2 regions of the Arthrobacter sp. P1_A5 genome follow, and region 1 is predicted to be linked to the other one. Evidence: predicted binding sites of a transcription regulator. Region 1 holds the regulator's gene; the other holds the start of a gene.
The links. The regulator LexA, encoded in region 1, represses DNA repair genes until DNA is damaged. The targets are predictions, from matches to a motif close to TCGAACANNTGTTCGA.
Positions count from the first base shown of each region.

Region 2: a site for LexA is predicted at 2,593-2,608, ahead of recA (recombinase RecA). Genes of this name have one in related genera too.

Region 1 covers NZ_JBFTZL010000107.1:15-5,544, reverse strand. Annotated here, with positions in the region: gene hisH (imidazole glycerol phosphate synthase subunit HisH) at 1-436, opposite strand, end outside; gene hisB (imidazoleglycerol-phosphate dehydratase HisB) at 433-1,059, opposite strand; gene AC1D1S_RS14125 (histidinol-phosphate transaminase) at 1,131-2,249, opposite strand; gene AC1D1S_RS14120 (LysM peptidoglycan-binding domain-containing protein) at 2,320-2,751, opposite strand; gene lexA (transcriptional repressor LexA) at 3,267-4,016, shown strand; partial or broken gene AC1D1S_RS14110 (ATP-dependent DNA helicase) at 4,114-5,530, opposite strand, start outside.
Region 2 covers NZ_JBFTZL010000148.1:2,771-8,267, reverse strand. Annotated here, with positions in the region: gene miaB (tRNA (N6-isopentenyl adenosine(37)-C2)-methylthiotransferase MiaB) at 1-560, opposite strand, end outside; gene AC1D1S_RS16340 (regulatory protein RecX) at 775-1,260, opposite strand; gene recA (recombinase RecA) at 1,397-2,449, opposite strand; gene AC1D1S_RS16330 (DUF3046 domain-containing protein) at 2,722-2,958, opposite strand; gene AC1D1S_RS16325 (MarR family winged helix-turn-helix transcriptional regulator) at 3,000-3,509, shown strand; gene AC1D1S_RS16320 (helix-turn-helix domain-containing protein) at 3,625-4,077, opposite strand; gene AC1D1S_RS16315 (CinA family protein) at 4,217-4,759, opposite strand; gene pgsA (CDP-diacylglycerol--glycerol-3-phosphate 3-phosphatidyltransferase) at 4,756-5,394, opposite strand; partial or broken gene AC1D1S_RS16305 (FtsK/SpoIIIE family DNA translocase) at 5,416-5,497, opposite strand, start outside.

The sequences.
Region 1 (5,530 bases):
AGCCCATATGGGGCACGACGTCGGCAGGCAACAGTTCCACCTTGCCGGGCCACTCCCCCATGCCCTCGGCTTCGGTGCCGTGTTCGACGCCGGCCTCGAACAGCACTTGGAGCCCGACGCAGATGGCCAGCACGGGACGGCCTCCGGCGACACGGCGGCCGATCATCCGGATGGCGTCAACGGCCTTAAGTTCGCGCATGACGGTTTCGAAGGCGCCCACACCGGGGACGACGAGGCCGTCGGCATTGAGGACATCCTCGGCCTTGGAGCTGAGGATGACTTCGGCGCCGGCCCGCTCCAGCGCGCGGACGGCGGACCGGACATTCCCGGAGCCGTAGTCCAGCACCGTAACGGTGGGCTTTCCCTGCGGGGAGACCGGCTTGGTCGCGGCGGCGGGGTCGATGATGGCCCCGTCGCGGAGCAGCGGGCCGGTCACAAAGCACCCTTTGTCGACGGGATGCCCTCGACGCGGGGATCCGGCTCGACGGCTGCGCGCAGGGCACGGGCAAAGGCCTTGAACTGGGCCTCGACGATGTGATGGGGGTCGCGCCCGGCGGTGACGTTCATGTGCAGGCAGATCCCGGCGTGAAGGGTGATCGCCTCAAAAACGTGGCGGGTCAGGGAGCCCGTAAAGTGGCCACCGATCAGGTGGTATTCCTGGCCTGCCGGCTCGCCGGCGTGGACCAGGTAGGGACGGCCGGAGACGTCTACGACAGCTTGCGCGAGGGCCTCATCGAGGGGAACGGTCGCCTCGCCAAAACGGCGGATCCCGGCCTTGTTGCCCAGGGCGGTCCGCAGAACCTCGCCGAAAGTGATGGCCACGTCCTCGACAGTGTGGTGGACATCGATGTGGGTGTCGCCGGTGGCCTTGACGGTCATGTCGATCAGGGAGTGCTTGCTGAGGGCCGTCAGCATGTGGTCGTAGAACGGGACCGACGTGCTGATGTCTGAAACGCCGGTGCCGTCCAGGTTGATCTCGACCAGGACCGAGGACTCGCTGGTGGTCCGTTCCATGCGTGCGGTCCGGCCCTCGGCGGTGGTGGATCCGGTGGTGCTCATGTAGATGTGTCCTTTGGAAGAAGGCAGGGTGTTGGGCAATCTGGCGGGGACGATCGGGCTCCCCACCAAGTCTAGGCCTGCGGCTTTGCGGAGCCGGCCAGGATAAGTTCAAGTGCCTCCAGGAAGGCTGTGGTTTCTGTCTCAGTGCCCGCGGTGACGCGCAGGTGCCCCGGAATACCGACGTCGCGGATGAGGACACCGGCGTCCAGCATCCGCTGCCAAACCTCATGGGGGTTCTCGAGGCCGCCGAAGAACACGTAGTTGGAATCGGACGCGGCCGGGGTCAAGCCCAACCGCGTCAGTTCCGACACGATCCGGTCGCGCTGGCGCTTGATGTCCTCGACGTCCGCCATGAGCGCCTCCCGGTGGTGCAGGGCAGCCAGGGCCGCAGCCTGGGTGATGGCGGAAAGGTGGTACGGGAGACGGACCAGGCGCAGGGCGTCAGCGACCTCCGGTGCCGCGGCCATGTAGCCGAGCCGCGCACCCGCGAGGGCGAAGGCCTTGCTCATGGTGCGCGAGACGATGAGCCGCTCCCGGCCAGGCAGCAGGGTGAGGGCACTGGGCGTGCCGTCGTGGGCGAACTCGTGGTAGGCCTCGTCGACGATCACGATGGTCTGGCTGGCCTCGCCGGCGTCATAGACGGCCTCGACGACATCGAGCCCCAGACCGGTACCGGTGGGGTTGTTTGGGGAGCACAGGAAGACGATGTTGGGCTGAAGCTCGCGGACTTGCTGTGCCGCCGAGTCCGCGCTGAGCCCATAGTCTGACGCGCGGGCCCCGACGACGTATTCCGTATCCGTGCCAGAGGCCAGCAACGGGTACATCGAATACGTGGGAGGGAACCCGAGGGCCGTCCGGCCGGGGCCGCCGAAGGCCTGGAGGATCTGCTGAAGGACTTCGTTGGAACCATTCGCGGCCCAGATGTTCTCCGCGTCCAGCCCGTGGCCAAGGTATTCCGCGAGGGCTTCTCGCAATTCGGTGAATTCGCGGTCCGGATAGCGGTTCAGCCCGGCAGCGGCGGCACTCACGGCCTCGGTGATCGCTGCGCGGACATCGGCCGGGACCCCATGGGTGTTCTCGTTGACGTTGAGCAGGATGGGGACGTCCAGCTGCGGCGCGCCATACGGACGCAGGCCACGCAGATTAGTTCGGAGGGGCAGTCGGTTGAGGCGCTCAAGCTGGTCAGTCACGTGACCAGTTTAAGTGGTAGCGGGACGGGCGCTGAAACTGTGACGCCCGCGACGCCACCGGGGGGGGTGGTTACTTGGACGGGACGAACAGTTGCTGGCCCGGCATCACACGCGCGGCGTCCAGATTGTTCAGCTCCACGATGTCGGCCACGACGTCGCGGGGATCGCGCTCCGGAGCCACCGACCCGGCAATGGCCCAGAGGGACTCCCCCGGTTGGACTGTGACGGATACGGTCGGCGTCACTGAGAGCTGGTCTGCGGAATCTGCCGCTTTCGCGGGAGCGTTGAGGAATCCGCTGAACGACAGGATGAACGCCGCCAGCAGGATCAGCGGGACACCGAAGAAGACGAAGCGTCCGCGCCGGGTGAGCCGCAGCGGCGGCTGCTTGGTCCGGCCGCCCGAAACCGCGGCGGCTCCTTGCGGCCCCTGCGACGTCGCGGCGCCGCGGCGCCTGGCGTTGAGCGGGTACACGTTGCCGTGAAGGGAACCACCCTGGCCCATGCCGCCTTGGTCGCGACTGCCGTGTCCGAGGCTGCCGTGTCCGATGTTGCGGCGAGCCGCTGCGCCACGTGGACCAACACCGCGGTGGCGGGTCGTGACGCCCTGAATGTTAGTGCCGTCAAACGCGCTTGAAACTGACATGAACTGAGCCCTCCTGGACCATAAGTTGCCGCCCGGCGTACTCACGTACTCGCCGCCAACCGGCCGAACCTTCGAACATAGAACCGAACATCGCATGCGAACCCAGATCGTCGGAATCGAACACATATTCGAATCTTGCTAGTTCTGTTTTAGCACTTACTAACGAACGATGTCGAGACTCGCTAGAACAAATGTTTGAAAAAGGTCTGCGGCTGGCCTATTTTTGAGGGACAGGACAACCTTTCGAACTCCCACTTTCGAACTACCCGTGGGAATTCATTCGTAGTTGATCAGCAGGGTCTGACATTTCAGGCCGGAAGTTCCCGGTGACAGCAGCCACTGCAGCCGGGCGGAACGGAAAGGCGTTGGCGAACATGGCAGCACAAGCCACCGGCGGCAGGGCCACCCCACGGAGCCCGCAGCCCGCCCGGGCCCCCAAGAGCCTCACCGTCCGGCAAAAGAAAATCCTGGAGACCATCCAGCGGTCCGTCACGGACAAGGGCTATCCGCCGTCCATGCGCGAAATCGGCGACACCGTCGGTCTCGCCAGCCTCTCGAGCGTGACCCACCAGCTCTCCCAGCTCGAAAAGCTCGGCTACCTGCGGCGTGATCCGAAGCGCCCGCGGGCCATGGAAGTGCTCATGCCGCTGACCCTGGACGAGGGGACCACACCGATTTCCGGTGTGGAGAAGTCAAGCGGCCTGCGGGCCGTCGGCGGCCTGTCAGTGACTGAGCTGGCCAGCGCCACCGACACGGCAATGGTGCCGTTCGTCGGACGCATCGCCGCCGGCGGGCCGATCCTCGCGGACCAGGTGGTGGAGGACGTCATGCCGCTGCCCCGCCAGCTCGTGGGCCATGGCGAACTCTTCATGCTCAAAGTGGCCGGCGACTCGATGATCGACGCCGCCATCTGCGACGGCGACTGGGTGGTTGTCCGCCGCCAGGGCGATGCCGTGAACGGCGACATCGTTGCCGCCCTGCTGGACGACGAAGCCACGGTCAAGACCTTCCGCCAGCGGGACGGCCACACGTGGCTGTTGCCGCAAAACACCCAGTACGAGCCCATCCTGGGCGACCACGCCGTCATCATGGGCAAGGTCGTCTCGGTACTGCGCTCGCTCTAAACTGCGCTCCCCTTAGCCGTCCCGGGCCATGCCGCCAGTTCGGAGCGGCCACCCCGCGGCGGATTTCCGGCGCAGGGTGGCGGCCCCGGTTTGGGACTTAGTCTTTCGCCAGTCGCTTCAGGGCTGCCATGGCTATCGATGAATCGGTGGTGGGCCAGAACGGCGGCAGCGCGGCGCGCAGGAAGCCGCCGTAACGCTCCGTGGAGAGCCGCGAATCCAGCACCGCCACCACGCCCTTATCCGAGGTCGAGCGGATCAGCCGTCCGGCGCCCTGCGCGAGGCGGATGGCGGCGTGCGTGGCCGAGACGGCCATGAAGCCATTGCCGCCGGCCTGGGCCACGGCCCGCGAACGTGCCGTCATCAGCGGGTCGTCCGGCCGCGGGAAGGGAATCCGGTCGATGACCACCAGCCGGCAGGACACGCCAGGGACGTCGACGCCCTGCCAGAGGGACATAGTGCCGAACAAACACGTGTCAGGTTCGTCGGCAAACTGCCGCACGAGCGCCGTCATGGTCGACTCCCCCTGGCAGAGGATGCTGAGGCCCAGCCGGGGCCGCATGGCCTCGGCTGCTTCCTCTGCGGCGCGCCGCGAGGAGAACAGGCACAGGGCGCCTCCGCCGGAGGCGCGGATCAGCTTCTCGAGTTCGTCCAGGGCCTCGGGGGACGTTCCGCGGCCGGGTTTGGGCAGGTGCCGGGCGACGTAGAGTATGCCCTGCTTCGGGTAGTCGAACGGGGAGCCGACGTCGACGCCGGTCCAGCTCGGTGCGCCGTTGCCAACCAGGCCCAGGCCGCCGGCGGCGGGTTCGAAGGCGGCGCCGATGGCCAGTGTGGCCGAGGTCAGGATGACGGTGTGGTCTGCGAACAGGCCCTCGCGCAACCGCCCTGCGACGCTCAGCGGGGCAACATTGATCAACGCCGGCGCGCTCTCGTCCGGCTGCGAGTAGCCCTGCGCCGGATCGAAGCTGCTGTTGCGGGAGAACCACACGACTTCGCGGTTTTCGCGCGCGGCCAGGAGGCGTTCACAGAGCTCCAGGATGACCATGAGGCGCGAGCGGGCCAGCTGCCGTCCGCCGTCCGCCGACACGGAGCTGTCCCCCTTGGAATCGGACAGCGCGGCGCGGCATGCGTCGCGCAGCTGGTCGATGCAGTCCAGCTGCTCGCTGTTCAGGCCGTTGGGCATCAGCCCGCTGGGGACGCCGTCGATGGCGAGCTCCAGGTGGGCAGCGGCATTGCTCAGTGCATCCACGGTGATGCCCGTGTGCTTCCGGGCCCCGGACGCGGCGGCGTGCACCATCGCCACGGAGAGCTGGCCCGAGACCGCGCCCGTGACGCGGTCCTGAAGTTCGTGTGCTTCATCCACCACGACGACGTCGTACTCGGGCAGCACCGCCAGGCCTTCGAAGGCACTGACGGCGAGCATGGCGTGGTTGGTGACCACGACGTCGGCATCGGCGGCGTTCTGCCGTGCCAGTTCGCTGAAGCATTCGGCCGCGAGCGGGCATTTCTGCGCGCCG
Region 2 (5,497 bases), on a different contig from region 1:
TCGATGGCACCGTCGTCCACGAGCGCCTGGATTTCGGCCAGGATCTCACCGGGGCGGCGGTCCTTTTCCTTGCCCCGCAGGGCCGGGACGATGCAGAAGGTGCAGGTGTTGTTGCAGCCCACCGAGATCGATACCCAGCCCGAGTAGACGGAGTCCCTCTTGGTGGGGAGGGTGGAGGGAAAGACGTCCAGCGATTCGAGGATCTCCAGCTGGGCCTCATTGTTGTGGCGGGCCCGGTCCAGCAGCGCCGGCAGGGCACCGACATTGTGCGTGCCGAACACGGCATCCACCCACGGGGCTTTCTTGAGGATGGTCTCCCGGTCCTTTTGCGCGAGACAGCCGCCGACGGCGATCTGCATGCCCGGGTTGGCTGCCTTGACCGGGGCGAGGATGCCGAGGTTGCCGTACAGCTTGTTGTCGGCGTTTTCCCTGACGGCGCAGGTGTTGAAGACCACGACGTCGGCCAGCTCGCCGGCGGAGGGGACGTAGCCTGCCGCTTCCAGCATGCCGGCCATCCGCTCGGAATCGTGCACGTTCATCTGGCAACCGAAGGTGCGCACCTGGTAGGTGCGGGGCTGGGCCGGGGCGGGTCTTTCCGGTGCGGAAACAGGGTCCGCACCGAATGTCTGGGGCCCTGATGGCGGCACCGCCGGTGGCGCTGTCGGAGAAGTCGTGCCGGCCGTTGGGGAGGGAATGGTAAAACTCACCTGTTAAGGGTAACGGGTAAGGGTAGTGGGCAGCGGCTGGGCCAGCGCAGACCCCGGCCCGGCGGTCCTAATCCCCGTCCCCTGCCTGGCCGGCGGCGGCATCGAGCACCTCACCCACCACCCGGAAGGCGAGCGACGGCTGGTATCCCTTGCGGGCCAGCATTGACGCGAGGCGGCGCGTAACTTTGTCGCGTTCGGCACGGTCTTCGCCGCCGGTGAATCCCCGCAGCTTGCGCTCCACGAGCTCCCGGGCGGCCGTTTCCTCGTCGGCGTCGCTGAGCTGATCCAATGCACCGGCAGCGATCTCCGGGTCGATGCCCTTGTCCGCAAGTTCGCGCCGCAAGGCCCCTTTGGCGAGCTTGCGCGTCTGGGACCTGCTGCGGACCCACATGTCGGCGAACTCGGCGTCGTCAACCAGCCGCACTTCCTCGAAGCGGTCCAGCACGGCCTCCGCGACGTCCTCGGGGACGTTGCGCTCGGCCAGCTTGCGCGAGAGCTGCAGCCGGCTCTTGGGCGAATTCGTCAGCTGCCGCAGCACGATGGCACGCGCCACGGCCGCGGGGTCCGCGTCCCGGTCCTGCCCGGCCAGCGAATCCGCGCCATCGGTGAGGTCCGCCGGCTGATCCGGGCCGACAAAGCCGGAGGCAGGACTCCGTGACGGAAATCCTGCCCCTTTGCGCCGCCGACTGTTAGAAGCCGTCAACGGCCTTCAGCTTCGGAGATTCTTCGGTCTCAGCCGGGGCTTTGACGCCAACGCCGAGCTTTTCCTTGATCAGGCGCTCGAGTTCGGCCGCCAGCTCCGGGTTGTCGCGCAGGAAGCGGCGGGAGTTCTCCATGCCCTGGCCCAGCTGGTCGCCATCGTAGGTGAACCAGGAGCCCGACTTTTTGATCAGGCCGTGCTCGACACCCATGTCGATGATGCCGCCCTCACGGGAAATGCCCTGGCCGTAGATGATGTCGAACTCGGCGATCTTGAAGGGMGGSGCCATCTTGTTCTTGACGATTTTGGCCTTGGTGCGGTTGCCGACGGAATCGGCGCCCTCTTTCAGGGTCTGGATGCGGCGGACGTCGATGCGGATGGAGGCGTAGAACTTCAGCGCCTTACCACCGGTGGTGGTTTCCGGGGAGCCGAAGAAGACACCGATCTTTTCACGCAGCTGGTTGATGAAGATGGCCGTGGTCTTCGTCTGGCTCAGGCGGCCGGTGATTTTACGTAGGGCCTGGCTCATCAGGCGGGCCTGCAGGCCCACGTGGCTGTCGCCCATGTCGCCTTCGATTTCCGCGCGGGGAACGAGGGCGGCCACGGAGTCGATGACTATGACGTCAAGGGAGCCGGACCCGATAAGCATGTCCATGATTTCCAGCGCCTGCTCGCCGGTGTCCGGCTGGGAGACCAGGAGCGCGTCGGTGTCGACGCCCAGCTTGGCGGCATATTCCGGATCGAGGGCGTGCTCGGCGTCGATGAAGGCGGCAATGCCGCCCTGGCGCTGGGCATTGGCAACCGCGTGCAGCGCGACCGTGGTCTTACCGGATGATTCCGGACCGTAGATTTCCACGACGCGGCCGCGGGGCAGGCCGCCAATTCCCAGGGCGACGTCCAGTGCGATGGACCCGGTCGGGATGACTTCGATGGGTGCACGGACTTCATCGCCGAGGCGCATGACCGAGCCTTTGCCGAACTGCTTGTCAATCTGGGCAAGCGCTGCGTCGAGCGCCTTCTGGCGATCCGGGGCTGCGGCCATGATTCACACCTCTAATACTTTCTCGCTGTGGAGTGGCCGTGGAGGCCTTTGTCTGTCATCACTGACGCTACTGGCACCCTCCGACAAAGTTATCGGGAGAACCACTTATGTGGAAAACGGTCTGAAAAAAAGCATATCGCTATCCGAACAGATATTCGAACAAGCGGGCGGCGTGTCAGGCGTCAGCGGAGCCCAGCCGGCCTCAGCGCGGCGACGCAGGCGTCAGCGGTGCTCAGCCGGCGTCAGCGCGACGGCGCGGGCGTCAGCAGGCGTCAGCGGGGCCCGGTGGTGTCACGGGGTTTGACGTCGCGGCCCAGGCGGCGTTCCGGCGGAACGTCCTGGACGTCGCACAGGGCAAGCCACACCTGGCGCGGCGGAATGCCGGCGCTGAGGGCCTGGTCCGCGGTGCGGCCTCCGACCCCAGCCAGGACCAGCGAATTGCTCAGGACGCGGGAGTATCCCGCGCCGAACTCGTCGTCCATAAGCCGCCAAAAGTCACTGATTCGCACGAGTAAAGTCTCTCACGGCCGGGGACTCTAGAATGGTTGCCATGAGCAACCCAACTGAGTCCGCGGGAGATCCCGCTCCCGATACCGCCGGCGCGGACGCCGCCTTGGACGCCGTCGAGAACCAGCTGAGTCTGCTCTGGCGCCGGGGCCGGTCGATTTCCCACCAGCTCTCGCGCCAGGTCCACCCGGACATGGAACCCGCCGCTTACGGGCTGCTCAGTGTGATCCGCAAGCAGGGTCCCATCAGGCTGACCGACCTCGCATCCTGCATCGGCGTCGGCAAGCCTTCGGTGAGCCGGCAGATTGCTTTCCTCGAGGGCCTCGGCCTCGTGTCGAAGGAGGCGGACCCGCTGGACGGCCGGGCGCAGGCCATCCGGTTGACGTCCGAAGGCGAGGAAAGGATGCACCAGGTCCAGGACGCACGGCGTGAGGTGTTCCGGGAACGCCTGGCGGAATGGCCGGCCGAGGATCTGCAGGCTTTGGCCATGTACATGGCCAAGCTCAATGCCACCTACGAGCGCGACGGTTTCCCCCGGGACGAGCACGCCTGACTCCCCCACCGGGAACCCTGGCCACCGAAACACGTCAAAGGACAACACGTCAAAGGACCTCCGGCCTGGGCCGGAGGTCCTCTTTTGTGTCTTAGGTCTTAGGTGAGTGGGCGGGCTAGCGCGCTCCGGAAAGGAGGCCCTTGGCCAGCTCGTCGGTGAGATCGGAATTCAGTTCCCGGTCGAGGTCGCGGCCATAGCGCTGCGCGAACTCCTGGGGAACGGTGTCCGGAACCGCGACGCCCTCGGCGACCGCGACGCGGTCGCTGACTTCGCGGAGCATGCTCGAAAGCGGAACATCGAGGGCCGAGCAGATCGAGGAGAGCAACTCCGAGGAGGCTTCCTTCTGGCCGCGTTCCACTTCGCTCAGGTAGCCCAGGGAAACGCGGGCACTGTGCGAGACTTCGCGGAGCGTACGGCCCTGGCGCTGGCGGACATCGCGCAGGACATCACCGATTTCGTGACGTAGTACAACCATCTTGCGCTCCTTCTGTTCGCTCTTGGCCTGATCGGCGAGGCCCACATCCTTCCAGCGGACAACGCCGTTAACGGATACGGGCTGCTTTACCATCTGTATCGCCTTGCTCCTCGTACTGTCGAGTCCGCCGGTGGGGGCGGACTCTGCTGATGTTTTCATCCTAGGCGCCTCCCTCATTTGGAAGCGACACAATGTAACAACTATTCGGAATCAACTTTTGTTCCCGGCAACTTTACGCCCGGTAGCCTTCGGAAGATAGGGCCTCCAGCAGACGCTCCAGCGCGGCGCCGCACGCAAGTGCGCGGATCTCGGCGCGGCTGCCGTCAAAGGAATAGGGGTACGACGTCGATCCTTCCGCCGTGGCAATGCCGACAAAGACCGTGCCCACCGCTTTGCCGTCGTGCGGTTCGGGACCGGCCACGCCGGTGGTGGAAACGCCGACATCGGCGCCGCAGATGCGGCGCGCCCCGTCGGCCATGGCTGCGGCTACCTGGCCGTCCACGGAGCCGACGGCGTCGAGCAGCTCAGCGGGGACGCGAAGAACGTCGGACTTGACCCTGTTGGCGTAGGACACCACGCCGCCCTGCAGCATCCCGGAGGCGCCGGGCGTGTCGGCCAGCACGGCGGTGACCATGCCGGCGGTGAGCGATTCGGCGGTGGCGGCGGTCAGGCCGCGGCCGAGGGCGACGGTGACAGCCTGCTCCGCCAGGCGGTGCAGATTGGGGTGCAGATTGGGGTGCAGGTTGGGGTGAAGAGCGGGGTCCGGCTGGTTCATGGCTTGTTCTCCCTTGAACGTTGTTTCTCTGCCTTGATGCCGGCGGACCGCAGCTTGAGCGCCTCAATGACGTATTCGCCGCCGGTCCACAGGGTGATGGCCAGGGCGGCCATCATCACGATGAACGCCACGACGCCCAGCCACGGGGCGAGGGATGCCAGCGGAAGGACGTAGAGGAAGATGGCCGCCGTCTGCACCACCGTCTTGAGCTTTCCGCCGCGCGAGGCCGGGATAACGCCGTAGCGGATGACGAAGAAGCGCAGCGCGGTGATGCCCCACTCCCGGACCAGGATCAGGATGGTGACCCACCAGGGCAGTTCCTGGAGCAACGAGAGCATGACCAGCGCGGAACCGATCAGGAGCTTGTCGGCGATCGGGTCAGCAATCTTGCCAAAATCGGTGACGAGGCCGCGGGACCGGGCGATGTCGCCGTCGAGCTTGTCCGTGTAGATGGCCACCGCGAAAACGAAGGCGGCCGCCCAGCGCCAGACGCCGTTCTGGGCCTGCAGCCCCGGCGCGTCGAGGAGCAGGAACCAGACGAAGAACGGCACCAGCACTATCCGCAGCATCGTGAGGACATTCGGCAGGTTCCAGATCCGCGAGGCGGATCCGGCGTTGGCTTCGGCGCTATTCACCTTCCTAGGCTACCTTCTGCGCTACCGGCCGGTGAGCGACCAGGCGTCCTCTGAGCCGTCCTCGTCGCCGGAACCGCCGTCGGCGCCGTCATGGTAGTCGATC